DNA from 3 places in the Paenibacillus sp. 10L310 genome. Region 3 is predicted to be linked to each of the others. Evidence: predicted binding sites of a transcription regulator. Region 3 holds the regulator's gene; each other region holds the start of a gene.

Region 1 (10,823 bases), 160 kb from region 3:
GCCCCCTTGATACAGAAACGGATCGTATTCACTGCTGTTCAGCATCATGTAGATTAACAAAGCGAGCGCAGCAAGTCCCGACACATCGAGCACAAGCCGGTTCATGCCAGACAGAGAGTTCGATAGCTTGCGACTAGGCCACACCACGGCAAGAGCAGCACCAGCAAGCAGTGCGAATGCCCGCGTGTCTGTTCCATAATATACACGGCTCGGGTCCAAATCCGGATTATACATGATGGCCATTGCGCCAGCAGATAATTCAGCTGCGACGACAATGAAAACGACCAGCCATCCCTTTCTTTTGAACACTACGATTGCTGCGATCAGTAGAAGAGGCCATATAAGATAAAATTGCTCTTCCACAGCCAGTGACCAGAAATGTCCAAACGGTGATGGAGGGCCAAAACTTTCGAAATAGGAAACGTTGTGAAAGATATACCACCAATTGCTTATGTATAATACACCCGAAACGATATCACCACGAAGTGCAGCAAGCCGGGATGGATCTGTACAAGCCAACCAGATCATCACCACAGCTGTCATAGTCAGCATGCCTGGAAGCAAACGCCTTACCCGTCTTACCCAGAAATCACCGAGTGAAATGCGTCCATGTTCCTGCCACTGTGACACGAGAATATCTGTAATTAAATATCCCGAGAGAACAAAAAATATACCTACACCGAGCAGTCCGCCCGGAATAAAATCCAAATTCAGATGATACGCGATTACCGCAAGTACAGCGATGGCTCGCAAGCCGTCAAGTCCGTTCATATGTCTCTTACGATTTAACGATTGTGACATGCATGCCCCTCCTTGTTACTGTGAGTCAACAACATCGGTGTTGGGGGCATAAAGGAACTCCTGATCGTTCTGGTTGTCATTAACATACGTATTGCACCTTCCATCTTTCATTTACAACATAAGAAAAGCTTCTGTTAGAAGCACGATCCGATGATGCGACATTCTGTGTGAATTCTATAATCTTAAAGAAGACGAGTTGCCTGTCCATTAAGTTTAATTATTAAAATATTCTTTATATTCATTCGTGAGTTCACGTTTAGCATTATACGCCCGTATTAAGCCTTATACTTTACAGGAATAGTTACAAACGATTAAACCGATGTAACCTTTCCTGCCAGCTCATATAGCTGTAAAATCATACTCTAATTTTGTCGTTAAATATAGTACTTTTCATCGAGTGGCTAAAATTACCTGTCCCGCTTGCGCAAACCAGCATACCCACACACAACTCGATTGAAACAATTGAATTCATAACAAAAGGCTGCCGACTTGCTCAGCAGCCAATATCCATTATAAACCTATGTCAGACCGGATTGAAAGTTTTGCTCATAATTGCTTCTTCTTGCCTAGGACCCTAGAGGTGGAACGGGTGAATCTTTTCTTCTGTCCTCGCATCCATGATCCGGTATGCTGAACGCCCTGTGTACATTGGGATTTGCAACTTCTCCAGATCAACCATTCCATTCTCCAGAAAGTACTTCTGATCCTGATATCGCTGCAACACTTCGCCTGCAATCCATTCATGGTCACCATATGTCGTAATCTCCATAACCTTGCATTCATAAGCAAAATAAGCATCTGTCAAAATGGGTACACTTACCTTGATTCCTTCCTCATACGGAATGCCGAATCTTGTGAATTTATCCGTATCTCTCCCACTGAACGTTCCTGCAGCTTGAATCCACTCCGATCGATGACCTGGCAGGAAATGAACACCGAATACGCCACTCTTCTCAATGAGTTCATAGGAGTATGTTTCCTTACGAAGGGAGATGCCGTATACGCCTGGTGATGATCCGATGTATGTATGCCATCCGGACGCCATCACATTCTGGACTCCCTCATGACGTGAAGTCACCACCGCTACCATTCCAGGATAAGAATAAAATATAGGTTCTTCTATCGGCTGACGCATCTAATCCCCTCTCTTCTTCGTTATAAAGACAATTTTAATTATAAAGGAAAGAAACAGGTTGAAAAAGCGTTTTGCAGACGATTTCGCTATAAGCGACATATTCACTATCATGGTATACTGAAATGGTCAATTTCTAAAAATACGATACTGGGAATGTGATAGGATATGGTCAAATCAGTCAAATATACCTCCTAAATAAAGACATTCAAATTTAGGAGGTTATAACTTATGTTTAATTCAATCGTGTTAGATCAGTGGGATCGAAAGCCATACTTTGACCACTACTTGAATCAGGTCAGATGTACCTACAGCATAACTGCTAATCTGGATATCACTCTATTGATCAACGAACTGAAGCTTAAAGGATTGAAGTTCTATCCGGCTCTTATTCATATGATCTCTACGGTCGTCAATGCACACAGGGAATTTCGAACTTGTTTTGATGCCGAGGGGAGATTGGGCTACTGGGACGAAATGTCTCCGAGTTATACAATTTTTCATGAGGACAACAAAAGTTTCTCAACGATCTGGACAGCATTCCATGAAGATTTTGAGACGTTCCACATTCGTTATCTGGAAGATATGAAGAATTACAAAGATCACAAACAATTTGTTGCCAAACCCAATGAACCGCCAAATACTTTTCCCGTTTCCAGTATTCCTTGGGTGAACTTTACGGGATTTAATCTGAATATTTACAATGAGGGAACCTACTTGTTGCCTATTTTCACGATGGGGAAATATGTTCAACAGAACGATAAAGTATATCTTCCCTTATCCGTTCAGTTACATCACGCCGTGTGCGACGGCTACCATGCTGGTGTTGTATTTAATGAATTGAAATCACTTGCAGATCGATGCCAAGATTGGTGTTAGTTAGCTAAATGACAAAAAGGCATTCCTGACTTCGTAATGGAGTCAGGAGTGCCTTTCTTTTTCTCTTTTTTTCAAAAGATATTTAATTGCATTTACTGTACCCACAGTTGCTGCATGTTTTGCAACCTTCCACATTCATCAGGGATGCCGAGCCGCATGAAGGACATAAATCTCTCGATTCGGTAAAGGTTTTCTGATCCTCCACTTTTGGATACGTGCTCTCCACTTGACTCTGTTCTTGTAATGCTCCAGGTTCGTTCTCCTGCACATCGCTCTGTACATGACTTTCCAATGCTTTGGCGACTGCATCAGCAATCGATTCAACCCTATTGGCTCCGAAGCCAATCGCGCCCGAACCACCGATTCCCTTGAGATGTTTGATCAACAGTTCAACCTTGTGCCCATGGTCTCCGTATCGAAGGAACAGAGAGCATACTCGACCGAGTGCCTCAGCCATGGCAAACACATCCGATCCCGCTTTGCCCACGTTCAGGAAGATCTCACCCGGCGTTCCCTCCAGATCATTGATCGTAATGTAAGCCATCCCAAATGGCGTATTGATTTTGTATGTCGCACCGCGCAGTACTTGAGGACGGCTTCTGTATTGTTTATCCAGTACTGTAGATGAGGACGGGGCTTGATCGGAAGAATGCGTTTTAACACCAACCTGGCTATTGGAAGTTCCATCACTTGCCTGTACTTCAGCATTATTCGGGTTTTCTATTGCAGATACGACTGTCTTCTCTTCAGCTTCCGCCGTGTTCTGATCTTCAGCCTGGGTCGCTTCCTTCTTCGACGTGGACAACACCTGCACATCCCTACTGCCGTCGCGGTATATCGTTACTCCCTTGCAACCAAGGTCGAAGGCCAGTTCGTACAGCTCAGCCGTATCCTCCACTGTAAAATCAGCCGGACAGTTGGCCGTCTTCGAGATCGAACTATCCACCCATTGCTGGATCGCAGCCTGCACCCGGATATGATTCTCAGCCGACAGATCCATCGCCGTCACATAATAGTCTGGTAAAGCTTCACCCGGATGTTTATCCAGCCAATCTTGCGCGATCGGTACGAACTGTTCATCATAACCTAGACGGCTTTGACGGAAATACTTGAAGGCGAAATACGGCTCAATACCTGTTGATGTGCCCACCATCGTACCTGTACTTCCCGTTGGCGCTTGTGTGATCAGTGTGACATTTCGAATGCCCTGTTTACGAATGGCCTCTCCCACTTCAGGGTACGTCGCAACCATGTTTTTCATGAATCCACTCTGTAAATACGGTTCAGCTTCGAAAGCTGGAAAAGCTCCCTTCTCTGCTGCAATCTCTGCCGATGCCAGATAGGCCTCCTTCGCCATGAATCCATACAGTTTATCCAGAAAAACAAGAGATTCAGGACTGCCGTATCGAATACGCAGCTTAATCATCAGCTCTGCCAGTCCCATTGTGCCAAGCCCAACCCGGCGTTCACGCTGCTGATTCAGTCTATTTTCCTCAAAATGATATGGTGTTGCATCGATAACATTGTCCAAAAATCTAGTCGAGATGCGAGTGGTTTCCGCCAGTTCATCCCATGCCACATCATGATTTGTTTCATCGTAGAATTTGGACAGATTGATCGCAGACAGATTACATACACCCCAGGCAGGCAGACCCTGTTCCGCGCAAGGATTAGTACAGATAATCGGATTGAAATACCAGCTGTTGGACATCTGGTTATAGTACTCCATGAATACCACACCAGGCTCTGCCGATTTCCAGGCTGATTCAATAATGGTATGCCAGATTTCGCGCGCCTTCAGTGTACGATAGTGCACCACCGAATGACCTGCGGCTTTCCATTGCTGCATATCCCCGTTCCACTCGGTATCATAGTCTGGATCGTTTGTATCGGGAAAAACCAAATCCCAATCTCCGTCCTGCTTGACAGCCTGCATAAATGCGTTGCTCACACATACAGACAGATTGGCATTGGTCACCTGCCCCATCGTTTGTTTCACGGTAATAAAATCAAGCACATCCGGATGCCAGTCATTCATCATCAGCATGAGCGCACCCCGGCGGCTTCCGCCCTGTTCAATCAGTCCAGTCGTATAACTGAACAATCCGCCCCACGATACGGAACCGCTGGATGATCCGTTGACACCTTTCACCACCGCTCGGCGAGGACGCAAAGAGGACAAATTAATGCCAACACCTCCCCCACGTGCCATAATCTCCGTCATCTCGGTCAAAGTCTTCATGATTCCACCCCGACTGTCTTGCGGAGACGGAATGACATAACAATTGAAAAGTGTCAGCTCATCGCTTGCCCCCGCGCCCGCAGCAATGCGGCCTCCGGGTACTAACTTCCAATCTTCCAACACAGAGCGGAACTTGGACTCCCACGTTGCCCGCTTATCGGCTGTGGATTCGACAGAAGCCATCGCTTTGGCAAGACGGTCCCACATCTCTTCCGGTGTTTTTTCTATGTTGAGTGTCAATTTCTCCACACTTGTCTCGATCATCTCTCCGCTTCGAGTTCTTACCTGTACAAGCTGACCCTGACGTTCTATGATTTCGCCCACTTCCTTGGTTGGGAACTTCGGATCATCCTTCGTTAATACCAATACCACATCTCCTACCTTGGCATGATTCGAATCAGCGTCCTTCCAGGCGTATCGGTCCAGAAATATTTTTTCGCTAAGTCCTTCTAATTGGTACGATCGTTGGTTCGATTTCATCGCTACGTTCAACCTCCCCGGTATAAAGCTCCATTTTCACTATAAAAGTAAATTATGACGAAACACCACATATAGTGATATAAAAACAGTATATTACACCATATATTGATTTTCCATGCGACTTTTATCACAGACCTTATTTTATAGACTCCCTATACACGGACAAGCTTCTTGTAAATAAACTGTAGTTCACATTGGTTCAACTAAACTTTTTACACAAGAACGGAGAGGACAGAAATAACCTGAAGAAGCGAAGCGTTGGCCTAAAAGCTTTCTGAAAGAAAGCTGCATCGAAAGCATACGCTATCCCCGGGTTTTCCCCCTTTGGACAAGGGAATCAAAAAAAATCTGGGGATAACAGCGATTGGAAGGTTATTCTGTCATCGGAGTGACAAGTGTAAATATTCCTTATTTGAACCCACATAGTTATGAACTGACTCTCATTCGTCCATACTATTACCTACGAATAAAACGTCATCACGTATGGCAGGGGAGGAAACACCATGAACCGGAAAAACCCGCACCACATGAATCAACCTGTAGCCGAGCTGCCCGTTCCGTTGGAATTTGATCGGACCTGGATTAATCAATTGGAATCACGACTGGATAAAGGGGGGCCTTGGGGGGATTACCGACTCTTTCAACTCGGCATTCAAGCCGAAGAGACCAACCTTATTCCCAATTTTGATGAGATTCAATGTCTCAAGCATCTACAAGGCCTTACCCCACTCCCTCACCAGATGGACACTGCACGCAGAGTATTATTTGAAATGTCAGGCCGGGCCATTCTCGCCGATGAGGTGGGTCTTGGCAAAACCATTGAAGCCGGTCTCATTCTGAAAGAATATATGGTTCGAGGTCTCGTATCCAAGGTACTCATTCTCGTGCCTGCCTCTCTTGTACTGCAATGGGTACGGGAGTTGAATTCAAAATTTGGCATCCCTGCTATTGCCCAGAAAAAGGCCTATTCCTGGCAGAATGAAGTGGTTGTTGCTTCCATGGATACAGCCAAACGTGACCCGCATAAAGATATGCTGCTGAATACTGATTACGACATGATTATTATTGACGAGGCTCATAAGCTCAAAAACAAGAAAACAACCAACTATCAATTCATGCTGAAATTGCGCAAAAAGTATTGTCTGCTGCTTACAGCTACACCTGTGCAGAACGATATGAGTGAATTGTTCAATCTGATCAACCTGCTGAAGCCCGGTCAACTGGGTCGTCAGGGTGACTTTGCGGCCAACTTTGTTGTAGACAAACGAGTTCCGAAAAATCAGGAACAGCTTAAGAACGAGTTATCCAAAGTCATGATTCGTAACCGCCGCGGCGAAGGCCCTGTTCAATTTACCAAACGGAATGTCTCCAACGTGAATCTGCAACTATCGCCCGAAGAACAAGCGCTTTATGATGGCGTGACTTCCTTTGTTAAAGACCAGTACCAGGAAGCTGGCGGCAACCTGAGCAGCATGCTCTCCCTTGTTACATTGCAGCGTGAAGTGTGCAGCAGTCGGGATGCTGTATTCGTGACGCTGGTTAATCTGTCGAAGAAACTTCCGCTGGACTCTCCCCTTCGGGACAAGATTTGGGAACTCGTTGCCCATATTAAAGCGATCAAGGAGAATACCAAAGCGGAGAAAACGATGGAACTGGTTCGGAACATGAATGAAAAAGTAATTATCTTCACTGAATACCGGGCCACACAGGAGTATCTGCTAAACTATTTCCGCAACAATGGGCTTACGGCTGTACCCTATCGGGGTGGCATGAATCGAGGCAAAAAAGACTGGATGATGGATCTCTTCCGCGGGCGTGTGCAAGCCATGATTGCAACCGAAGCGGGTGGTGAAGGCATTAATCTGCAATTTTGCCATCATATGATCAACTTTGATCTGCCTTGGAACCCTATGCGGGTTGAGCAGCGGATCGGTCGGGTACACCGGCTGGGACAGCAAAATGACGTGAACATCTTCAATTTATCCACGACGGGAACCATTGAGGAACATATTTTGAATCTGCTGCATGAGAAGATCAATATGTTTGAGATGGTGATCGGCGGGCTGGATGTCATTCTGGAACGGTTAGAGAAGAAGGAGTCTATTGAGAAAAGTTTGTACAAAATCATGCTGGAATCACAAACTGATGAAGATATTCGCCGAAAAATGGATTCACTTGGACAATCGTTGAACTCTATTCAACGTGAGGTTTCAGATGAAGGGCCTGCCGTATCCGGGTTGTTAGATCTTCGTAAAGGAGGTAGCTAACTCATGACCATGTCTCCCCATGAAGTGCAGGCTTATGTTCTCACCTATCTGGAAGCACTGGATTGTCAGATTATGGAGCGTTCCCCTGCCCATGTTACAGTCAAACTCTCGCCTGAGGCGGACAAAGCGTTGACCAATCGCCCCTATTATTGGGGGTTCGTGGAACGAACCGGAGCACCCGCTGAGACGATGTCCTTTACATTTATATTTGATCCTGACAGTTATCAGCAGGCCATTGAAGCAGCAGAAGCCACAGCTGCGCAAGCATCACCTCCTGCTGTTCCTAACCCTGATGGAACGAATGGCGTAACCAACGGCAGTCCTCAAGGCGAGCCACCAAAAGAAACTATTTTAGGCCGTTACTTCGGTATTACGCCATCGTTGCCACAGCTGGGGCCAGGACGCATATTGCGTGAAGAAGTGGTGTATGGCAGTCGCAGACTGCAGCAGATTTTCGGCGCTGCCCGTGAAGGCGGTGCCTTCGTGAACCTGTTCGAACAGGCTGCCAAACGGCAATTGCGGGCTACAGCGCCAGCCGTATATGAGCCTTGGCTTGGTGTCTGTTTCAAGGTGGAATTCGCCTGTGATTTGAAACGGGAGGAATTGCATTTTCTCGGCATTTCCCTTCGCTCGGGTGAAATTATAGAAAAATTCGGCACCAAGCTGAACCGACGTGATCTTAGTCCGAGGCTTGCGGAGAACATGCATGTACAGACAGCTAAAGTTTCGTTATTTGATGCCGGAGCTGCTTTGGAATCTCATTTGACGAACCGCTTGCTGGAACTCGATTATAGCTGGGCAGAGAAAGCCCAAGAGCGGCTTGATCTGGAGCTGGACGTGTTGGACACCTACTATGAGGCGGTACTCCGGGAAGATATGCCTGAGGTAGAATCACCAGGTAACATAACCTCAGACACAGAGAATGAGAATGTTCATTCTGACCGCACGCCACCTGGACCACTGAAAAAAGTTGTGGCTATAACTAACGCTGAACCCATTGGAGCAGATGTAGAACTGGCGGCAGAGGCCGCAGTACCGATCGACTCCGAGACAGATGCCGAAGAAGAGAAAGCAAAACAGGCGGTAATCGATCGCGAAGCTATGAAACTGCAGTATGAGACACGCCGGACCGAAATGATCTGGCAATATGAACCCAAAGTGAAAGTGACTGCCATTAGCAGCGGCATGTTTCACTTAAGATAGACGAAGACACTACTTTTCCTGCAAATGCTGGCAAAAGTAGTGTTTATTTATGATCAGCTGCCCGACAGGTTGCAGCAACCTTTGCATAGCCTGTCCCCTAGAATGAAATTAGAACCCCCGCTCAGGTAACGGATAAATGAAAAGTAGGTGTAAATTTGAAACGATTCTTTCATACGTGTTGGAACAACCCTCGGAAAATAACCTGTATAACCTTGGGCTTGCTCAGTTGTCTTGCCCTATTCTCTTTTTGGTCGATAGCCAATGCAGAGGAACTAAAAACGTCTTCGCTATCCCCCGCATCATCAATTGAGTATAGTCCCAAACATCATGCCATTCAGAATGAAAAGCTAGCTCCCGTTGCTGTGCAACAGTTTGCAGAGCAACAAGCTGTTACACTTGGTACAGCTAACGGCGAAGTGCATTGGAAGAACGCCGACCTGGACTTCTACCCTCTGGGGCCGGGTTTACATAGCTGGCTCGTACAAGCTGAGTTTGAAGGCAAACCGATCGGATATATGATTATTACGGCCACAGAGCAGGGTCAGTTGATGCTTAGTGAATATGGTCATGGAGAACAGTCACCATACAACAATGAACTTCTTGGACAAACCTTAGATCGACAACATGTGAACCTTGAGGCATTACTTGCTGGAGGAGGAGAGCTTCATCTTGGTTATGCTCTTCCCCTGCTGGCTTATTGGAAAGTGGAGCAACCTAATCATCCTGCACTTTATATTGATGCTACCAACGGAGATGTACTACCGTCAGAGTTTCTGAACCTGCTGGAGGCTGATTCCAAACAGACCTCTGTCAGCATAACTGATTTATCCACAACGCCATCTTTATCAGTCGACCCACTTCATCTCCGACCCGTCTTCAATCCGGCTGACAATCTGTTGTGGCTTACCTCCAAACCTGTTGCTGCCGACCGGGCACAAGATGTGATACAACACGGGGAGAATCAAGAGATTGTTTTCTCAGCGGGTGATCGTAACGTTGTATACGGCGGTCCTCTACCTGTTAGCGGTTATCAGCTGTGGCATACAGATCAGGTAGCAGAGTCCATTCTATATGTAGCGCTAGGTGGAAAATCATCCGTTCAACGCTTTGTCCCTTTAAGCACATTGCAGCAAGATGGCCTTTTTTACATCGTATATCCTTAATCATCAGCAAATTCTCAAGATACATTCAGATAAACTGTAAAACAACAAATAAGACGCCTTCCCATTTTATTAAGGGATTGCGTCTTTTGGTTTACCATTAGTGAAATAGGTAAGGGATAGTCACCCTTTTCCCGAAGAACTTCGTTTATGAGACTGTGTATCGAATTCTTTTTCCTTTTTCCCCACCCACAGGGATACAGCGAAAGGGATCATACCAAACCACTTCATCGCCCACGGCTCTTTCCTTTTGGTGCGACCTTTCCGCTCATCCTTCGGCGTATCGATATAATGTACTACACGTTGCGTAATGTATTTTACCAACTCATCACTTTTGGCCATAACCTCTGCCTCCTTCGCTCCTGCACTTTCACGGAGCTTACGATAGTTCTATTGTGTGCAGGATGTGCAATGGTTAAACATTTTTTTATTGAAAGGAGTATGAAAACCCTCAAAATGCACAGTCTAATGCCAAAGGTATCCATACAGTCTTTAATCTGCATCCGGTACCTATTTCATGAAGGAGTGTGTATTCCCATGTATAAGCTACTGACCGCTTCGGTGGCCTTGCTCATTAGCTTCCATTGTCTTCCCATCCTGCCCCACCATGTCGCGCATGGAAAAGCAGCCCCGTCCCAGAACAGTCCATCCATGCTGCC
Region 2 (10,823 bases), on a different contig from region 3:
GCAACAATTTGTCTTCGGAAGGCTCAATTCCGGGTACAAGCGCACTAGGAGAAAAGGCCGCCTGCTCCACTTCAGCAAAGAAGTTTTGTGGATTCCGATTCAGGGTCATGGTCCCTACCGTATGGAACGGCAATACATCTTCAGGCCATGTTTTGGTTGGATCGAGAGGATCAAAAGCAAAATCATCCATTTGCTCCGGCTTCAAGAGCTGTACCTGAAGCTTCCACTGCGGGTATTGCCCGTTCTTGATATGTTCATGCAGGTCCCGGGTAGCATGATTAAAGTCCTGTCCTTGTACCTCGGCAGCTTCCTGACGAGAGAAGCCTCGCACGCCTTGTGCAGACTCCCATTTGTATTTCACATAGTGGACCTGTCCCTGTGCATTAATCCATTTGAAAGCATGTACGCTGAAACCATCCATCTCCCGATAACTTGCTGGTGTGCCCAGATCAGAGAACAACCAGGTCATCATATGTGTTGATTCCGGTGAGAGGGTCATAAAGTCCCAATATCGGGCAGGTTCCTGAATGTTTGTATCCGGAGCCGGCTTCAAGGAATGCACCATATCAGGGAACTTCATCGCATCACGAATGAAGAAAACGGGCAGATGATTACCGACAATATCATAGTTGCCTTCCCGTGTGTAAAATTTGACGGAAAATCCACGTGGATCTCGTGCAGTCTCTGGTGATCCCGTACCATGAATAACGGTTGAAAAACGAACCAGCACATCCGTCTCCGTACCTGGATCTTGTAGGAAGTCAGCTGTTGTATAAGCCTTCATACTCTGCTCCAGCGTGAATACACCATGAGCTCCGGCACCTCTCGCATGTACGACTCTTTCGGGAATACGTTCACGGTCAAAGTGGGCTATTTTCTCAATGAGATGGTAGTCTTCAAGCAGTGTCGGCCCTCTTCTGCCTGCTGTGCGGGAATTCTGGTTGTCACCTACAGGTGCTCCCTGATTCGTTGTCATACGTTCTGTCATCATGTCGTCCTCCTCTAATGGGTCTCACGGCTGTTATATATCTACTATTAAAATCATATTCGGCTTCGGTTTAAATATACATTTAGACTTGATCTAACTGTTAAATTGATTCTAACATGTCCCACTCTGCTCTTGCATGAGGTTCACATGAGATTAAGATGAGGTTCTTCAACATTCATGAATGAACTATGAACATGTTTTAAGGGAATGATTCTGATCTGCCTATCTATTAGGTAGTACCCGAAAAAGCATGAAGTGAAAGATAAAATTTGGGCAAAAAAAAAGCGGACTAATCCGCCAGGCGGTAGCCCACTCCTCTTACTGTTACAATATATTGCGGCGAAGACGCATTATCGCCCAATTTTTTGCGCAAGCTTTTGATATGAACATCGACCACATTACTTCCACCTGTAAAGTCCGTCTCCCAGATATCGCTGAGCATTTCCTCACGGGAAATGACTGCACCTTTGGCATCAATCAGCTTGAGTAACAGATCATATTCGGTCTTGGTTAGATGAATCCGGTTATTATCGCGCTGCACACTCATCCGTTCACGATCAAGCCACAGATCTTTAAATCCGATACGGTGTCCATCCTCAGGCAAAAAACCACGGTTGGGCAAAGCAGGGCTGTTGCCAATCATGCGCTGCACTCGGTAAAGTGCTTCCTGCGGGCGTGCAGGCCACACCAGCAACTCCTCCTGAAGCATCGGTCCACTCGCGCTACCAATCATCTTCTCACCGACCAGATACAGACAAGGGGTTGTGTGCTCAGCCTCACGATTCAATCGGCTACTAATGCCGGCAAATGCATCGATAGTTCCAGCAACAGACAGATCATAGATCAACAGATCAAAGACAAGGCGCTCATGCAGATCCGGTTCCCAGCGATGGAAGACCAGTACATCAAAGCAGCTATCCGTTAAGGCCTTTACCAGTTCATGAACCTGCCCCGGCATCGGGCTGATCAGAATAACACGCCTTGTAACCGGACAATTGTCCACAAGGGGTGTTGAGTCAGACAAGGCTGGTTTAACCCTTAGGGGTAAACGGCGGCCAGGCAGTTTTATTTTTACTTGATCCGTTTGTTTCTGCATTCCCCGCAGACACCTCCAAAGACCACATGAGCATGATCGATTGCATATCCGGTTTCTTCAGCTACCTGTTTCATCCATTGTGGAGGAACTTCCGTCATCACCTCGTCCACTTTGCCGCACACTTCACACATAATATGCTGATGATCATCCATACGGGCATCGTACCGGCTTGCTGTCTCTCCGAGTTTAAGTTCCCGTATCAATTCTTTGTCCGTCAGATAACGAAGAGAATTATACACCGTACCATAGGCCAGATTATATCCTTGTTCCACGAGTCGATTCATGACATCAGCAGCTGTCGGGTGATCCTCTGAATGGCGCACCACATCATATACCGCTTGCCGTTGTATCGTCAGATTTAAAGTTCTCACAACCATTTCTCCTTTATTATTGATCCATTTTATATGAAATCAGACACTGATCTTCTACTTATGATGGTCTTCCCAAAAAGAAGGAATACATTTTGATTTAGATTAAGTATAAATCTCATTGTATATTGAAGTCAATATCACTCTAACATCCTGTATATGCAAATAAAACATCTTTCCCAGCAATCCCCTCATAAATTTGGGATAATATGGTTCGCTACAGCACCAATTTTCAGATAAAATATAGGGATGTGCGTAAAAAGGGGGGAATGTCGGTTGTTTAGCACTTTTTTCATTAATATCTGTGTCATGATTACGTTTATGTATGTGTCCGGGATCATCGCAAAGTTCTATAGTATCCGATTGCCTTTTCCCTCGTTACGTGTTCAGTTGATCGGCGGCTTATTGTTCGGTATATATGGCACAGTACTCATGAACTATTCCTTCCCTCTGAACGAAACTACGATTGTAGATCTACGGCATCTGGCCATCGTTACCGCAGCGGTATATATGGGAGGATTGGCTTCGGTCGTTACGGGACTCATGATCTCGGTCATTCGTATTCTGATGTTCGGCTTATCATCCTCTGCCATAGATGCAGGATTTGTCATGACTCTGATCGGACTGTCCGGTGTATACTTCGCCTATGCTCCCTGGTCCAGACTGACCAAAATAATTACAATGAATCTGCTTGGCATGACATTAATCTTTATCATCCTTATGTTGAATACAGACAGCATGAATTCATTAATGAAGATATATCCGTTACAAATGACCATTTCTTTTGCCGGTGGATTATTTATCTATTTCATCGCAGAATTCATTAATAAATCCAATGAAATGTTATTTCTATTGGAAAAAAGAGCATCTACCGATCATCTTACCAACCTGAGCAATCGACGACAGTTCGAAAAATCACTTCAACTGGAACTCCAGCGTGCGAGGGATTACCAACAGAAGCTTTCCTTGCTTGCCATTGATATTGACCGATTCAAAAAGGTAAACGACACCTATGGTCATTCCGCCGGCGATGCGGTCCTGAAGCAACTTGGACAACTGCTTGTTGAGCATGCACGTTCTGCTGATATCGTGTCACGAAATGGTGGGGAGGAATTCGCCATTCTCTTGCTCGACTGTGGACACCGTCAGGCCGTGGCTACCGCCGAATCTATAAGACAGGCTGTAGAGAAATACCATTTTGCTCTGCCCGACGGGCACACGACACGTCTAACCATCTCCATTGGTGTAGCCGTATATCCCGATCATTGTGATGATCATGACGATGATGATTTCTTCGAACAGGCCGATCGTGCTTTATATGAAGCCAAGAATACAGGGCGTAACCGTGTGTGTGCCTTAACTTTTCGCTCCTTGCCTCTTACACTTTAAAGTAAGATCTAACCTTTCAATAATCTAACCTTTCAACGCTCCAAAAAAGGGATGTCTCGTTCGCCTATTCAGGCGCACAGGACATCCCTTTCTTTATAAATCATTGCATATCATCTCAGCTTGTGTGCTGACAGGAGATCAAGCAAGGATACTCTCAATCTCCTCCACAATGGCAGCATCCAGCTTCACGCCAGATGCAGCCGCGTTCTCTTTTACCTGCTCGGGACGACTCGCCCCTACAAGTGCACTGGATACATTGTTCTGGCGCAGAATCCAGGCAAGGGCCAGTTGGCCAACCTTCAGATCCAGCTTGTCCGCCACTTCAATCAGTTGACGAACTTTCCCGATACGATCCGCATTGATCTTTCCTTCGTCCCATCCTAGCTTGGCAGCACGGCTATTCTCTGGGATATCGGAAACGGACGTATATTTCCCGGTCAATAGACCTTGAGCAAGCGGGGAGTATACAACTTGTCCGATGCCTTTACGCTCACCGAGCGGAATAATTTCATTTTCGATATAACGGTCAAACATGTTGTACACCGGCTGATTGACCACGATACGATCCAGGAGCAGACGGTCTGCTGTACCCAACGCAGCTTCCATCTGAGCCGCAGTCCATTGGCTGACGCCCACATATAACACTTTGCCTTGGCGTACCAGATCATCGAGCGCGCGGAGTGTTTCTTCAATTGGTGTTTCGGTATGATAACGATGGCAGTAATAGATATCCACATATTCAACGCCTAGGCGCTTCAAGCTGGCTTCACATTGCTCCTTGATATGTTTCCGAGACAACCCCTGGTCATTCGGACCATCACCCATTTTGCCAAATACTTTGGTTGCAAGTACATAAGAGTCACGGGAATATGCTTTGAGCGTCTGCCCCAGCAGTTCTTCTGCTGCACCCCGTTCGTATACATTGGCAGTATCAAAAAAGTTAATGCCTTCATCGAATGCAGTTTCAATTGATTTCACCGCATTCTCACGTTCCACATACCCTCCGTACGTCAGCCAGCTTCCCAGGCTGATCTCGCTGACTTTCAGTCCGCTTCCACCTAATCTGCGATAATCCAATGTACATCCTCCTCTGTTGGTTATAAAGATGAAGTTCACTTTCTATTGTAACGTAACCAGCTCGGAATAAAAGGGCTTTAGCTCAGAAAATGGAAAACGAAAAAAAGCGCACCTATAAGGTGCGCCGAATAAAAATCTATGATCATGATCTAAGGCAAAGTAATGCTCAATGCATTCAACAGATCAGCCTGTCTGACCGGCTTGGTCAGAACAGCATCAAAGGCTTCTGCTTCATGCAATTCAATGTGCATACCATAAGGAACAAGAACAATGACGGGCAGATTCTCCAGTCGCTGTTTCAGTTCATGTACAAAATCAACCGCGCCGCCTTCCATTAATCCCATATCCACAACGGCTACATCCGGCATGAATCCTTCCTTGATCCAATCATGCGCTAATGTCACACCCGAGGTCATGTGTACATCCATCTCCCACCTACGCATCAGGGAAGAGACACCTTGCAAAATGTCAGGGTCCTTGGCAAGCAACACCTTTTTCCCTTTTAACCGCTGCTGAACACTTGCGAGTTGAGGTAACTCCCAGTATCTGCGCAACGGAAGGGAGATGTTGAATTCCGTCTCATTTTCCTTCACACTACTCACCTGAATACGGCCATGCATGAGAATGGCAAGATTCTGGCTTACAGCTAAACCTAGATTGCTTCCAATCAATTTTTGGATATTCAAATTTTCATCTTGGCAGTTAAAGGTTGGTGTCTTCTTGTCCGATAACATCTGACCCGTGTACTTCACCTTGAGCTGAAGTGTACCGGTCTCCTCCAATTCTTCTCCGTTCACCACTGCTGTGATCAGAACGGAACCTTCACGCGTTGAATCGAGAGCATATTGAATGACGTGTGCAAGCAACTGTCCAATCTTGACTTCATCACCAACGAACACTTGAGATACATTCAGTTCAAGATTTAATCCCAGCTCAATGTTCTTGCCCGTCGCAATCCCGGCATAGAGATACACGGTATTCTCAATGGTGCCTACCAGATCAAACGGATCATCATGTATAACCGTTTTACCTGCTTCATTAGTGTTGAAATTCATCATATTATTCAGCAAGGAAAGCAGAATATTGCCGCTTGTCTCAATCATGTTCACATATTCGGACTGCTCCTCAGGCATATCCGGTGTGCGCATAAGATCTGTTAGTCCCAAAATACCGTTCAAAGGATTGCGAATCTCGTGACTCATTAGCTTCAACATCTGTGTTTTGGTCATAGCCTCAGATTCGGCACGTTCTTTCTCTGCCTGGAGCTGTTCTTGCATTTGTTCCGAATCACTCAATTTCTGCTCCTGAACATGCAACGTGCTTTCCAGATCAACAACATAACCCAGGAATACAGCCATCGCCTTCAGTGTCTTCATATCGGTTTCGCTGATCACATAACCAGGATCATCCATCAGACAGATGGTGCCAAATGTTTCGCCCGATCTTCTCATAATAGGCACGCCCACGAAGAAGCGATTGCCAAGTCCGCTCGTAACGCCCATGGATCGTGTCATCGGATGTTCACATGTATCCGGGATCGTAAGCACGTTACCGTTGTCTCTTAATACCAGGCTGCAATATGAATCCGTAAATGGAAGTGCACTGCCTTTAACAACTAACTCTTCCGTACGATTAAAGGCCTCCAAAATGACATTGGTCACCCCGTCATTCGTGGCAACAAAGATGGTATTGACCTTCAATATACCACTTAATACGTCAACGATATGGGCCGCAGCTTCCTTTATATCTTCATAGAAGCCTCTTGTAATGCCTTCTGCCGTCCCCATGATTCACCCCTCTTATCTTAGCTGCACTTTCAAATCTGTATTTCAGAATGTTTAATCACGTACAGGGGTCATCAAAAATCCGAATAGCTGTCACAATCTATACTTATATGATTAACACCGTAGAAGTATAAGAGAATCATACTCCCTGCCTATTGCCCATTTGTGAACAAAAGCAGGTCTTAAACGGATGGTTTAACGACCGCGAATTCATTGCAACTCGCTTTTTCAGCTTGATTAAAGTCCATCTTGTCCGACTTCGGATATTATACTTGCAGAATAACTAGAAATTATACGCTTCCGCTCAGACTTTGGGAACCTTTATCCGCAGCAATTAAAGGAAAGTCCACTTTGTTCAGTAAGCTGTGTGATCATTATCACACCCAAAAAACCACATATAGTTTATAAATGGATAAGACGAATCTACATATAGTATTTAACGTGAATTGAATGATAACCAAAATCATTTTAGGAGGAACCTTACATGAACATGCTTGAGTATGCCACCCCACCGGCATCCGATCTATTATCCGACCTGGGAAGACGAATTATTGGCGCAGAAGACGCCGATACGCTGAGGGAAAATGCGAATCTGAACGGGGATTCCTTCAGTGGTAAGATGAGCAGGCTCGGTTCGGAGACCGCCAAGTGGCATGCTCTGCGTCATGTGTTGCCGGAAGAGCTTGCCCAAGCTGTGGAGAATGGGGATCTGTATGTACACGATCTGGATCAGTATGCACTTGGAACGACCAACTGTATCTTTATCCCGTTTGACCGTCTCCTTGCTGCGGGTTTCAACACAGGTAACGGATCGGTTCGCACACCTCAGACGATCATGTCTGCCATGGCTCTGGTTGCGATCATCTTCCAATCCCAGCAGAACAGTCAATATGGCGGTGTATCGGCCAATAAAATTGACTGGGATCTGGCCCCTTATGTACAGCGATCGTTCCGCAAACACTACCGCAAAGGGCAACGGCTCTTTGGTGAAAATGTTCTGATCGGGGATGAACAGCTTCATCTGGATAGCATCGAAGCGAAGAATCAATGTCCGCGGGCATATGCCTTCGCCTATGAAGAGACTGAATTGGAGACAGGACAAGCTGCTGAATCACTGATTCATAACCTGAATACGATGAGCAGCCGGGCGGGTGGTCAGATTCCATTTACTTCACTGAACTATGGATTATGTACTTCTGCGGAAGGACGGTTGGTATCACGCTCGTTGCTGGAAGCAACCATTCGTGGCCTGGGCAACGGGGAGACTCCCGTGTTCCCTCAACATATTTTCCAATGTAAACAGGGGATCAATCAGGCTCAAGGAGAGCCGAACTATGATCTGTTCCGGCTCGCAGTCACCTGTTCATCCCGGCGGATGTATCCTAACTTTGTCAATGTGGATGCCTCTTTCAATCTGCCTTTCTATCATCCGGAAGATCCGGATACGATCATTGCAACTATGGGATGCCGCACACGTACACTGGCTGACCGGTTTGGTCGCAATCGTCAAAGTGGTAAAGGTAATCTGTCCTTCAACACCATTAACCTCGTGAAGCTCGGCATCCGGTTTGGCATCTGCCAAGGTGCAAGAGCTGTCGCTGACCGAGCCGGATTCTATACTGCTTTGGAGTCAGTTATGCATAATGCCGCTTCCGGCCTGTTGCACCGCTACCGAATTCAGACATTGCAGCCTGCCAAGGCATCGGACTTCATGATGCGGGAGGGTGTATGGGAAGGTGGAGAACAGCTTGGCCCGAACGAGCCGGTTGCCGAGCTGTTAAAGCATGGAACATTATCTCTTGGTTTTATCGGTCTCGCGGAATGTATGACAGCTCTCTATGGGCGCCATCATGGGCAGGACCCTCATGTACATCGCGAAGCGCTCAACATTATTCGGACCATGAGAGAGTTCTGTGACCGGATGAGCGAGCAGCATAACTTGAATATCACCCTGTTTGCCACACCTGCTGAAGGGTTGTCCGGCAAATTCACGAAGATCGACAGAGAGCGTTATGGCATTATTCCCGGAGTGAATGATCGGGAGTATTATACGAATTCATTCCATATCCCGGTCTACCACACGCTTCCAGCATATCGGAAGATTGAACTGGAGGCCCCATTCCACACTTTATGTAACGCGGGTGCGATCTCCTATGTGGAGCTTGACGGAAACGTTCGGGCCAACACCGCAGCTTTCCTGCGAATTGTACAGTATGCACTGGCGCAGGATATCGGTTATTTCTCCATTAATCATCCAATTGATCGCTGCCCTGCATGTGGTTATGAAGGCGTCATTGGGGATGTATGCCCAAACTGTGGAGCCCACGAGAACCATGTACACTTCCAGCGGTTACGCCGCGTAACTGGCTATCTGACCGGAGATTACAAAGTACGCTTCAATGCTGCAAAGCAGGCCGAAGTGCGGGATCGGGTGAAACACCGGTGAATCTATATGGTTACATCCCGGAATCGGTAAATGAAGGGACCGGCCTGCGTGCCGTGTTGTTCATCAGCGGATGCCGTCACGCCTGTCCGGGCTGCTTCAGTCCGGATTCATGGAGCTTTCGAGCGGGGGAGCCCTTTACAGAGGAGCGGCAGCAGCAGATTCTGCATGAAGTGACGACCCATCCATTGCTGGATGGCGTTACGTTGTGTGGTGGTGATCCCTTTTTCTCGGCAGCAGAATGTACGTCTTGGGTCCATCAGCTCCGCGCTGCACGTCCTGATCTGACGGTATGGGCCTACACGGGATTCGAATATGAAGAACTGATTACCGACCCTGCAAGAGCGGAGCTTGCCCGGTTGTGCGATGTGATTATTGACGGTCGATACGTTGAAGCGGAGCGTGATGTTTCCCTTCCCTTCCGCGGCAGCCGGAATCAGCGTTTGATTGATGTCAGTGCAACACTTGCCACTCGAACCATCGTTACAATGCAGCTCAGTATGCTGTAAACATTGGTTTTATTCCCCTCACCAACTAACAAGGCACGGGTCCCCAGCGGACTCGTGTCTTGTTGGCGTATAGCGGTCTTCTTTAAGAAATAGGTTTTATCCATTCTCTCTATTTTCTTCTCTATTGCATGACGATATATAATATAGGTAGTTATTAAGTTAGCATTTAAAATTTAACCGTTTACATAAGGTAACCAGGGAGGAATCATCTTTTATATGGATATTGTTCAAGCATTAATTACATGTATGCCTTTCTTTCGAGATACGATTCGTCAGGATGTAACCCTCTCCGTGATTGATCATGAGAAATTCCTATATTTCTCAGCAGGGGAATCGTTAAAACAACTGAATTATCAACCCGGCGACCCTCTATTGGATGGAAATCGAAATTTTGCTGATCTCAACGGCGGTACAGTCAAACGATTCGATCACTACCCTAAAGATTTATTCGGTGTTCCTTTTGACGTAGCTTTTATCCCCATTAAAAATGAAAAAGGTGAAGTCATCGCCCTGTTTAATCTGCTCTACAGTATGGATGACCAAGACCAGTTGCAACAGCTCATGGATGCTACCGAAAATCTGACTAACCAGTTAATTGACAGTGTACAGCATGTAGCTGCACACTCCGAGGAACTCAGTGCCACAACCGAAGAGATCCGGAACAATTCCAAACAAGCCGTACAGAAATCAGGCAATGTCACTCAGGTCGCCAGTTTCATTCGTGAAATCTCCGAACAAACCAATCTGCTCGGCTTGAATGCTGCCATTGAAGCTGCTCGTGTAGGGGAAGCTGGTGCAGGTTTTGGCGTTGTTGCCAAAGAAATTCGCAAACTGTCTGTGGATACCAAAGAAGCAACGGCCCGTATTGAAGATTCTCTTCTCTCGGTTCGGCAATCCATTCAAGGCATGGAGAATGAACTTGGTGAGATCACTGCAAGCTCCCAAGAGCAGGCTGAACTCGTAAACAATTTCATGAGCACAATTGAGCAACTGAATGAAACCAACAAACAATTGAAGCAATTTGTGCAAAAAATGATTACGTTTGACGGAAAATAAAAATACGTTTAATGGACAATACAAGCACGGTTCATATCATAGAAATTTGTATAATTCGTTTCCTACCGCTCAGGGGATTTATGCAAAATGGTCATTAAACAACAAACTAAGCC
Region 3 (10,823 bases):
CCAAGTACAAGGTACCGGAAGTGGAGATCTTGGGTGATTTCCTGTGCCGCAAAGCTGCCGCAGTAGCAGCCATTATTCCACTTCAGGAGCAAGTGCTGGAAACCGATGAGATGAATTCACTGTTCCATGAACTGGAGATGCCGTTGTCACGCATATTGGCGGACATGGAGAAACAGGGCATCAAGGCCAATACAGCCGATCTACAGGCTTTGGGCAGTGAGTTTGAAGAACAGATCAGCAGGTTGATGGCTGAGATTTACAAACTGTCAGGAACGGAATTTAATCTGAATTCACCAAAGCAACTGGGTGAGATTTTATTTGATAGACTGGGCTTGCCAGTGGTGAAGAAAACAAAAACGGGTTATTCCACAGATGCTGAAGTATTGGAGAAATTGGCTCCTTATAATGATGTGGTCAAGCATATTCTGCAATATCGTCAGCTTGCCAAGCTGCAATCCACTTATGTGGAAGGATTGCTCAAAGAGATATCCAATCGGGATGGCAAGGTGCATACGTATTATCGTCAGACCATTGCTGCTACCGGACGACTTAGCAGTCAATTCCCGAACTTGCAGAACATTCCGATTCGGATGGAAGAAGGTCGCAAAATCCGGAAGGTATTTGTTCCTTCCGAACCTGGATGGTCCATTTTGGCAGCAGATTATTCCCAGATTGAACTGCGTGTACTGGCCCACATTTCGGACGATGAGCGCTTGAAGGAAGCATTTGTCAATGATATGGATATTCATACAAAGACCGCTTCGGATGTATTCGGCGTGAAGCCTGAGGATGTGGATGGGGATATGCGTCGTTCCGCCAAGGCAGTTAACTTTGGTATCGTGTATGGAATAAGTGATTATGGTTTATCACAGAACCTGCATATTACACGTAAAGAGGCTGCGCAGTTTATTGATCAGTATTTTGAAGTGTTCCAGGGTGTCCGCCGATACATGGATGACATTGTGAAGGAAGCTCGTCAGGATGGTTACGTCAAAACGCTGTTGGAACGTCGTCGCTACCTGCCAGAGATTAATGCCAGTAACTTCAATCTGCGTTCCTTCGCAGAGCGTACGGCGATGAATACACCGATTCAGGGAACAGCGGCAGATATCATCAAGCTGGCCATGGTACAGATGGATGAAGCGCTGCGGGAACGCAAGTTGAAGAGCCGTATGTTGCTTCAGGTGCACGATGAACTTGTATTCGAAGTGCCTGCCGATGAATTGGAATTGATGAAGGAATTAGTGCCTTCTGTCATGGAAAAAGCATTGGAACTGTCGGTTCCGCTGAAAGCCGAAGTCAGCTTTGGTGATAACTGGTACGAAGCGAAATAAATCAAGTGCCGCGCGTTTTTTCCGGTATTTTACAAAAGGGCTTTCCATGTTTGAGATATAAGAAAAGGGTCCCGCTGAGCGCCATCTTCCGTTATAATATAGGGGAGGTGAGAACATCATGCCGGAATTACCGGAAGTCGAAACAGTCAGAAGAACATTGAATCAACTTATTGTGGGCAAAACGATTGATCATGTTACCGTTAGCTTGCCGCGGATTATTCAGCGGCCGGACGACATAGATGCATTTGCAATGGAACTCGCGGGACATACCGTCATTGGGGTGGAGCGCCGCGGCAAGTTTTTGCGTATTTTGCTGGACGGGCTGGTGCTTGTCTCCCATCTGCGGATGGAAGGAAGATACGGTGTGTACGAGCAGCATGAAGATGTGGAGAAACATACACATGTGATCTTCCATTTTAATGATGGTACGGAATTGCGTTATAAGGATGTGCGTCAATTTGGTACGATGCATCTGTTTAATGCAGGTGAGGAACTGGTGTCCAAACCTCTGCTGAAGCTGGGACTGGAGCCGCTTGATCCCGCCTTTACGGTAACTGCATTCCGCGAGGCGGTTGGCAAGCGTACAACCAAAATCAAGGCTGTGCTTTTAAATCAGGCATATGTGGTCGGTATCGGGAATATTTATGTGGACGAGGCTCTATTTCGCGCAGGTATCCATCCCGAGACCATCGCCAAGACACTGACCGAAGCTCAGTTAACGGTGCTTCATGAAGCGATTGTGGCTACGTTGCAAGATGCAGTGAATGCAGGTGGATCTTCCATCAAGTCCTATGTGAATGGACAGGGTGAGATGGGGATGTTCCAGCATCAACTGAAAATCTATGGACGCAAATCAGAACCTTGTACAACTTGTGGTACGTTAATTGAAAAAACGGTGGTTGGTGGCCGTGGCACGCATTTTTGTCCGAACTGTCAGCTGCTGTAACATGAACTGAATGAACGAAATGATGAAATCATAGCACCCTTGGATTCCTCCCTCCATATACTGATATGGCAGAAATAAGCGGGCGTATACCCATACTGGCATCTTCAGTTGGCACGAGTACCGCACAGAGGAGGAGTCCGGGGTGCTGCATCATTTTATTTCATTGCTGGCGCTTGCTTTGGCGCTTAGTTTAGATGGTTTTGGAGTCGGGATTACATATGGGTTACGGAGGACTAAGATTCCCCTGTTATCTATCGCTGTTATTTCGATCTGTTCGGGATTGGTTATTGCCTTGTCGATGCAAGTAGGTGTGTTGTTGTCCCATGTGGTGTCACCGGATATCGCTTCGATCGTGGGAGCCGTTATATTGATAGGTATTGGTGCATGGTCACTGTTGCAACTAATTCGGAAGCAAGGCAAAGAACAGCTGGAAACAGACACTGGAATGGGTGAGGGAACAGAAGCAAAGGTAACTGGAGTGGGAGAAGCACAAGAGAGACTGTCGGCTTCAAAGGGCAGAAATCAGGTGCTTGCACTGGATCTGGAACAGTCGGCTTCAAGTGGATCACTGGAACGAATGGTATTTACACTGGAGCTGCGCAAGCTGGGCGTTGTCATTCAGATCCTTCGGAGTCCCTCCAAGGCGGATATGGATAACTCGGGGAGTATATCTGCTCAAGAAGCGATGTGGCTGGGTATTGCTCTGTCTCTGGATGCGTTTGGAGCAGGTTTGGGAGCGGCACTTCTGGGATTCCCTACACTATGGACAGCACTCATTATTGCACTGTTTAGTGGGGCGTTTCTGTCACTCGGCATGAAGGTTGGCCTACGATTCTCAGCTCTGCGCTGGATGCGAAGACTGTCTGTATTGCCAGCGCTAATGTTAATGATTATGGGAATAATGAAGTTGTTATGAGGTGAAACGATGAATATAGGCTTAACCGGCGGGATCGCGACAGGCAAAAGCAGTGTTTCCGCCTATCTCGCCAGTAAGGGAGCGTTGCTCATCGATGCAGACGTTATTGCCCGGGAAGTTATGATGCCCGGGCATCCCGTGTTGGCCGCCGCTGTTAAGCGGTTTGGACAAGCCATACTGAACGAAGATGGAACACTGGATCGGAAAAAGCTTGGGAGTATTGTTTTTCAACAACCAGAGGAACGAAAGGCATTGGAGGCTATCACACATCCGGCGATCCGAAAAGAGATGCGCGAACGGGCTGCTGCATACGCGTTGCAACATCCGGATAAACTTGTGGTATCTGATATTCCTTTGCTCTACGAATCAGGTCTGGAGGACGGTTTCGAGGAAGTCATGGTTGTATATGTCCCGAGATCGGTGCAACGAGATCGCTTGATGAGTCGGGATGGAATGACTGCAGCACAGGCTGAGGCTCGAATGGATGTACAGATGGATATTGAGCGCAAAAAACAGCTGGCAGACATTGTCATCGATAACAGCGGCTTATGGCCTGCGACGGAACAGCAAATTGACTCATATCTACAGCGTAAGGGTTTGTTATGAGAATATTGCGTAAGAAACGTGTATTGCTGTTGATGTTTGTTTCCTTTGTACTGGTGTTATTTCTGAATACAAACTGGATGGCATGGTTCTATCCCATACATTATAAGGAAGAGATCCGTGCCCAATCTCAGAGCTATGAGGTTGATCCGTTTCTAATTGCTTCCATTATCAAGGTGGAGACCAATTTTAAGACAAGCAAGGAATCCAAACGAGGTGCCATTGGGCTCATGCAACTGATGCCGGACACGGCGAACTGGATACTGGAACAAGCCAAAATTCCCGACACTTCGCTGGAGGAATTGAAGCACGAGCCTGAACGAAATATTCAGTTAGGCACATGGTATCTGCGGAATCTGTCCGATCAATTCGATGGCAATGAAGCAGTTATGATCGCTGCCTATAATGCGGGTCCAGGCAAAGTGAACAGTTGGCTTAGAGATGGTGTATGGGATGGCTCGTTCGATACAGTGAAAGATATTCCGTTTGGTGAGACGCGTCACTATGTACAAAGAGTCATTTACTATTATAATCAGTATGTAAAGATCTATAATACGTTCTAAGTATATAAGTAGAAGCACAGAGCAGGCCGGTTATTCACCGGCCGCTCCATGCTCCTCTGTGTAGCGTATTACGATGCAGATATTATTGGTATTGACCTGCCAATTGCTGTTCTGCAATTGTTACCAGACGCTTCGTGATGTATCCACCGATCGAACCGTTCTCGTAAGAAGTCATGTTACCTTGGTATCCGTCTTGTGGGATGCTGATTCCGAGTTCTTGAGCAACTTCATATTTCATTTGCTCGAGTGCTGCGGAAGCTTTAGTTACCACCAAGTTGTTGGAGTTACCATTGCTTTGTGCCATTGCTGTTCACCTCCTCGCGGGTTGGTAAAAGTATTATGTGTCGGCAATGCGTTTTTCATTACAAAATCAGTACAGGGAATATGTGGTAAAAAGTAAAACGTGGGAAGTGATCTGTTTTGAAGTGTCCTTATTGCGGTTATATGGGTACCAAAGTGCTTGATTCGCGTCCGGCCAACGAAGCAAAATCCATTCGTCGTCGCCGTGAGTGTGAGCAGTGTGCCCGAAGATTTACAACGTTTGAGATGATTGAGGAGACTCCACTGATCGTCATTAAGAAAGATGGCAGCCGGGAAGAGTTCAGCCGGGACAAGATTCTCCGCGGGCTTATTCGTGCCTGTGAGAAACGTCCAGTCTCCGTAGAGACCCTGGAGATGATGGTATCTGAAGTAGAGAAATCTCTCCGTAATACAGCTGATGCTGAAGTTGAGAGTCGCCAGATTGGTGAATTATTGATGGAACAGTTGTTTCCGGTCGATGAAGTGGCGTATGTCCGTTTTGCGTCGGTATACCGCCAGTTCAAAGATATCAATATGTTCATGAAAGAACTGAAATCCCTGTTGTCCAAAGACGATCTGGAGGATTAATGAAGTTGGTAAAGGGAGAAGAGCAGTCTGGAGTTCCAGTCCGTGTGTACCAGAGAAATCGGTTGTTCTTCTCCAATCACTTTGGATCTTGAGAAAGTGATTGACAGCGAAAGCTGGATTTTATATGATATAGGAGTCGCCTGTGGAACGTTGCAGTGTTGGACAAGTTATCTATTTCATATCCTGGGGCCTTAGCTCAGCTGGGAGAGCGCATCGCTGGCAGCGATGAGGTCAGGGGTTCGATCCCCCTAGGCTCCATAATCAAGAACGCCATCACGTCATGTGATGGCGTTTTTTTGTGCGTGAAATAAATCAGAACATGCATTAATTAATTAGAATTTTTTGGACTTGGGGACAAATATTCTAGATGCAAAAATAGAGGGTTTAAAGTCCTGACTGTGGAGTTGTCAAAAAAAGTACAGTTTGAAAACAAGGAGACCCTTCCGGCTGGATATTGTCCAACCGGAAGGGTCTGCATTTATCTGTATACGCTTTCAGTTAGCCAGATATTCAACGAATCTTACAAAGATCGTGGCTACTTCGGCGCGGGTGGCGGTGGCTTTGGGAGCAAAAAAGTTGTCCGGCTTGCCTAATACAATGCCGATGCCTTGTAGCGCCTGAACGGCCTCCAACGCCCAGGAGGCGATCTCACTCTCGTCCGTGAAGGGCTTAGCGTGGCTTTCAGGGAGCTCATAGCCTTTGTACTTCATGTAGTTGTACAGTATCACCAGCATCTGCTCGCGCGTCATCGGTGAATTGGGGTCAAACAGGTCTGCGTTTGTACCGTTGACTATGCTTTTTTCGGCCGCCCACTCGGCTGCCGCAGTGTACCACTGTCCTTCTGTCACGTCGTTAAAGCGGGAGCTCGTGTAGCTGGAGAGGTTTACGTTCTCAAGATTGGCTAGTACCTGGACGAACATTGCACGCGTCATTGCGGTTCCCGGTGAGAACGTTGTGGGCGTCGTGCCGTTGAAAAGATCGTATGTGTAGGCGAAATTTATATCGTTGTAGAACCAGTCGTTCATGTTGGCATCCCTGAAAGGATTGCCCGATATTACGAGGAAGCCCAGTGGGGGGGCGTCATCAAACGCCAGCTCCGTACCCTCACGGATGTTCAGCGACATGCCGTTATCTAAGCTAACTTTTGCGCCGCTCGGTCCTACCACAACCGCTCCGCCGCTCCGTATCTTCGATCCGCCATGAATATCCACACGGTTGCCGTTGGGCAGGGTCACATGCGCGTCTTTGCCGCCTACTGTAACCGTACCGTCGCTCGCTATTGTCGATCCTCCCGAAATGGTCACTGTGCTGTTGTCGCCGGGTAGTGTCACTTCGGCGCTCTTGTCTGCCGGAATGGTTACCTTACCGTTTGAGTCTATCGTTGTGCCTTCGGGCACCTTAATCTTCGTCCCGCCTTTGGTCACAATCTCGCCGCCACCGGGGAGGGTGGTGTTGCCGTTTTTGTCTGTGACCGCGGGTTTATCCTTCGGTGTATTCACTGTGTAGGTCGACTTCAACGTTCCAGCGTCTGTCCCGGTGCCCGTATTGTCGGTGTTGCCCGTATTACCGATGTTGCCGGTATTTCCGGTGTTGCCCGTATTGCCGCCAGAATCAGGCACAGTGGGAGTCGTCGTCTTCATCGGCGTCGTCGTAGCACTGATCTCCGCGCCGTCGCCCTTTGCATTCACCGCGATGATGGTGAAGTTGTAGCCTTGGCCGTTTGTCAGGTTCTTGAAGGTATATTTGGTCTCCGTCGCATCCAGTGTAATCGGCGTCCCGTTGCCATACCATACCTTGTAGCCCAAGATCGCACTGCCACCGTCGTCAGCAGGGGCGGTCCAGTTCAATGTGACCTGTCCGTCACCGGCTGTCGCCTTGAAGCCGCTCGGAGCACCGGGCACGACCGGTTTTCTCTGCGCGAACATCCAATTAAAGACGTCTGTGTAGTCATTGTTCCAAGCCGGCAAGTTAGAGGACTGCGCCGTGGGAGCTATGCTCCAATTCCCCATAGTTATCTGGTTGTAAAGAACCGCCGCTTCAACTTCGTGCGCTATGTAATCAGCCAGAACAGGTGTGTTGGCCGGATTCGGCCTCAGGTTCGGCTGATCAAATTGATTGTAGGGCCACGTAAGGACCTCATTACTCTCAAAGCGCGAAGCCCTCGCGTTGATCATTTTTGGCATATTGTTATTGATAAAGTTATTGAGGTTAGTCTGGTAGCCTCCAACATTATGAGCATTTAAAAACATCCAATAGGCCAGGTTGTTGTGAGCGTCGTTGTCCTTAGCATTCGGTGAACCGCTTACCGGGGCCATAGGTGCGGCGGCGGCGAAGAAGCCAGGGTGGCTGTTAACTAAGTTGTTTGTATACTGGCCGCCCCATGAGAAGCCCGCCGCGTAAACACGATTAGGGTCTACTTCGCCGCTGGCAATCAGGGCGTCTATGACCTTCTTAACATTCTCTGTTGAGGGAACAGATACGCCATTATAGGAAATATTCAGTACATGGCTGGCGTACTTGTCAGGATTTTTCTCCATTTTTTTCATTAGAGCGACCGAGCCGTTGGCGGATTTCATGGCCGCTTTTTGGTCTGTCGCAGCGTTTGTGCCGCCGCGTGACATGCCGTGAGTATAAACATACAGCGGCAATCCTTTGATCACTTTACCGTCTTCATCCTTGTGAAGGTAGAGCGAGCGATTGACCGAATTGTCCGTGAATGTTGTAAACTTGTCAAGGATCGGATTCACAACTTTTTCCTGTTCAAAAACCACGTTGCGAAGTGGACTCCCCTCTGTCAGTACGATCTCTCCGTTTGGGACGATGTTGTAAACCTGCTTTGTCGAGTTACTGCTGCCATCCAGCGTTGTTTTGCCGCCGCTCGCTGAATAAAACTCAGACTCAACTACGATGTAACGGCCGCTTGCCAGTCCGTCCTGATAATCCGGTGAATTGCTTACCGGCCCCAGATAGCCGCGTACCTTCGGTTCGTCATTAGCGTATACCCTTGTGATCTTGCGCGTTCCTTCAAAGGTCACCGCTTCGCCGTTCAGGGTTGTGTTCCTGGCTGACAAGGTAAACAAGCCCGAATTAAGCTCGGATCCTAACGCTGCCTTCCCCTCGCCTAAGTCGATGATGACAGCCGTTGTGTACTCGCCACTGGCGAAGTTGTCATTCCATACGATAAAGGGAAGTATCCCCGCGTCCGGATCGTTTTTGAATGTTACGTGAATTGTATGGTCAGCCTCAGTATTCGAAAAGGTATAAGTGCCAGCAGATAGAGTCACGGTCTCGCCGTCTACCGTTACGGTATCCACCATTTTGCCGGAATCGGGGGTAAACGTAAATTCTTTGTTAGAGTCCCGATCTACTCTCAGAACATCGCCGGGTGGGTTCGGCGTTATTCGGCCGCCCGGTCCCGCAGTGGCGGTGATTGAGAATCTGGTGTCCACTTCATTGGCTAAAGAGAGCTGCAGGCTGTCTGTAAAAGAAGCAGCGCTGGTGTAAGCCGCGTCCGGATCTCCGAAACTGGAAACGACTTCATAACGATCACCGCCTTTTTCCGTTGAGTTATTAATATAAACCTCAAAGGTAAGCTTGCCCTCCTCCAAGGTCAAGGTTCTTTTGGGTATTCTCATCTCCACGATATATCCTGTTTCCGTGATCTGGGTCCATGCAGCTCTGCCCGGAGCGGCCTGCCCTGAGAACACACCCGACGCGCTGACGCGCCATTGGTTTGAGCCTCCGGTTCCGGTGCCGACATAAAACTCCAGGCTGTCGTACTGGTGATCTCCGCCAGCTCCCTGATATAGATTACTGTCATTCACAACTACGCGGGAATACAGGTAGTCATGGTCCCAAAGGATTTTGGCTGTGCCCGTGGCATGGGGTCTGGGATCGGCGGGCACAGTGCTTTTGTTGATGTGATGCTCCATGGTCTGGCCCCAGAGTGGGTCGTTTGACCCGAGTTCGGGAGTTCCAAAAATGGCGGTGGGTGTTTCATTCGCTTCTGCGTTCTCGATGTTGTCAGTGGCGGCGGCATAGCTGGTAGGCATTAATGACACCACCATTACCAAGCAACAGAGGAACGCGAGCATTCTGCTAAATCGTTTTGGCATAAATGAAAATCCTCCTTATTTTTCGATTCGGTGTGCCCATGGCTTACCGCATCGTATTCGGACACGTTGTCCATATGACAAGCGCCCAACTATATATATTATGTTTATCAGGCGTTCAATCCTTTAATTTACCTATAGAGTATATTAAGAATGAAAACGATTACTTCGAAGCATAGGGATAGTGTTGAAGTTTGCGGGAATTACAATAAAAAAATCCACCTTATTAACAAGATACTACATTGAATTGGAAGTGTTGAAGACGTAATATGAGAAGAAATGTAAGCGCATTCTTTTTTTAAAACGTATCTCTATTTCCTTGAGCGAGGTGGTCTGGTTTTATAGGTGAGAGATATGGGTTGTATGCTTCTGAAAATTATCGAAGGGAAGAATGCTATGCGGAAGCAAATTACAATCCTAATGTTAGTTTTACTTATGACCTTCAGTAGCTGGTTTAATCTTGTTCTGCCATTTAGCAATCAAGCTTCAGCGGACACAATAACACCAACGATGTTGGCGCATTATCCATTGCTTGAGGATGTACAGGATATATCAGGTAATGAAAAGCATGGAACGGCCGTAGGAGACATTACTTACACCGATGGTCTCACTTTACCTGGGGGAACAGATAGTAATACAAACTACGTTCAGCTTCCTACTGGTTTGTTTGATAATCAAGAAAATACAACGATATCTGTATGGATCAAGAGCAACACTGGAAGTGGGAACTACTCAGCATTATTCTACGGTACTCCAGCAGCTGGCAATAACTTGCCAACGAATTACTGGATGTTTAATCCATCGAATCCAAGTGGTGATTTTAAGTCAGTATTTACGAATAACAATAATGTTGACCAGCCTTGGACGACTGAGGTAGGGGTATCAGGCACTTCTACGTCACAGTACGAAGGTCAATGGGTTCACTATACGACGGTCATTACAGAACGCTATATTACAGGTTACATTAACGGTGTAAGTATAGGCACGACCGCCAAAGAGAAAACAACAGCAAGTTTTGGTACTGATTTGCATGCTTACATCGGTCGCTCCAATTATTTAGGGGATGCTACTTTTGCAGGCAGCTTTCAAGATTTAAGAATTTACGGAGAGGCACTAGATAATGAAGATATCGCTGTAGTATATGAACAATCGTTTAATGAAAAGCAAATACAACAAGGCAAAATAGAGTTAACGTTAGGTGATATATCGGCAGTTACAGAATCTCTTGAACTGCCTACTCAAGATAAGAATGGCGCAATGATCTCATGGACTTCTAGTGATGAGAGTGCGATTAGTGCAACCGGGGAAGTGTTCTTACGAGAAATGGAGCAACAAGTGACGTTAACTGCAACCATTTCTTTAGGTGGAAGCCAGGCAACGAAGGAGTTTATTGTTACCTTACTACCTAAGGATGACTCTATTGAGCAGATTGCCGTTAAGAATGTCTTGCTTAATGAACCT

The links. The regulator NrdR, encoded in region 3, represses ribonucleotide reductase genes. The targets are predictions, from matches to a motif close to AACACNATATATNGTGTT.
Region 1: the regulator NrdR is predicted to act here: its motif matches at 5,596-5,613, upstream of AC1DE7_RS04120 (adenosylcobalamin-dependent ribonucleoside-diphosphate reductase).
Region 2: the regulator NrdR is predicted to act here: its motif matches at 7,122-7,139, upstream of AC1DE7_RS23545 (anaerobic ribonucleoside triphosphate reductase).

What each region holds. Positions count from the first base shown of each region.
Region 1 is NZ_JBFTKC010000001.1:831,680-842,502, reverse strand. Features, by position in the region: gene AC1DE7_RS04135 (acyltransferase family protein) at 1-801, opposite strand, end outside; gene AC1DE7_RS04130 (flavin reductase family protein) at 1,376-1,936, opposite strand; gene catA (type A chloramphenicol O-acetyltransferase) at 2,165-2,812, shown strand; gene AC1DE7_RS04120 (adenosylcobalamin-dependent ribonucleoside-diphosphate reductase) at 2,895-5,534, opposite strand; gene AC1DE7_RS04115 (DEAD/DEAH box helicase) at 6,038-7,801, shown strand; gene AC1DE7_RS04110 (YqhG family protein) at 7,805-9,004, shown strand; gene AC1DE7_RS04105 (hypothetical protein) at 9,217-10,167, shown strand; gene AC1DE7_RS04100 (YqzE family protein) at 10,288-10,506, opposite strand; gene AC1DE7_RS04095 (N-acetylmuramoyl-L-alanine amidase family protein) at 10,702-10,823, shown strand, end outside.
Region 2 is NZ_JBFTKC010000013.1:168,377-179,199, reverse strand. Features, by position in the region: gene AC1DE7_RS23575 (catalase) at 1-988, opposite strand, end outside; gene AC1DE7_RS23570 (winged helix-turn-helix domain-containing protein) at 1,278-2,084, opposite strand; gene AC1DE7_RS23565 (Fur family transcriptional regulator) at 2,060-2,455, opposite strand; gene AC1DE7_RS23560 (GGDEF domain-containing protein) at 2,729-3,841, shown strand; gene AC1DE7_RS23555 (aldo/keto reductase family protein) at 3,980-4,918, opposite strand; gene AC1DE7_RS23550 (hybrid sensor histidine kinase/response regulator) at 5,068-6,705, opposite strand; gene AC1DE7_RS23545 (anaerobic ribonucleoside triphosphate reductase) at 7,187-9,148, shown strand; gene nrdG (anaerobic ribonucleoside-triphosphate reductase activating protein) at 9,145-9,654, shown strand; gene AC1DE7_RS23535 (methyl-accepting chemotaxis protein) at 9,871-10,710, shown strand.
Region 3 is NZ_JBFTKC010000001.1:672,165-682,987, forward strand. Features, by position in the region: gene polA (DNA polymerase I) at 1-1,334, shown strand, start outside; gene mutM (DNA-formamidopyrimidine glycosylase) at 1,453-2,280, shown strand; gene AC1DE7_RS03385 (manganese efflux pump) at 2,423-3,196, shown strand; gene coaE (dephospho-CoA kinase) at 3,206-3,802, shown strand; gene AC1DE7_RS03395 (lytic transglycosylase domain-containing protein) at 3,799-4,362, shown strand; gene AC1DE7_RS03400 (alpha/beta-type small acid-soluble spore protein) at 4,445-4,666, opposite strand; gene nrdR (transcriptional regulator NrdR) at 4,783-5,250, shown strand; tRNA gene AC1DE7_RS03410 (tRNA-Ala) at 5,436-5,508, shown strand; gene AC1DE7_RS03415 (S-layer homology domain-containing protein) at 5,745-9,365, opposite strand; gene AC1DE7_RS03420 (immunoglobulin-like domain-containing protein) at 9,783-10,823, shown strand, end outside.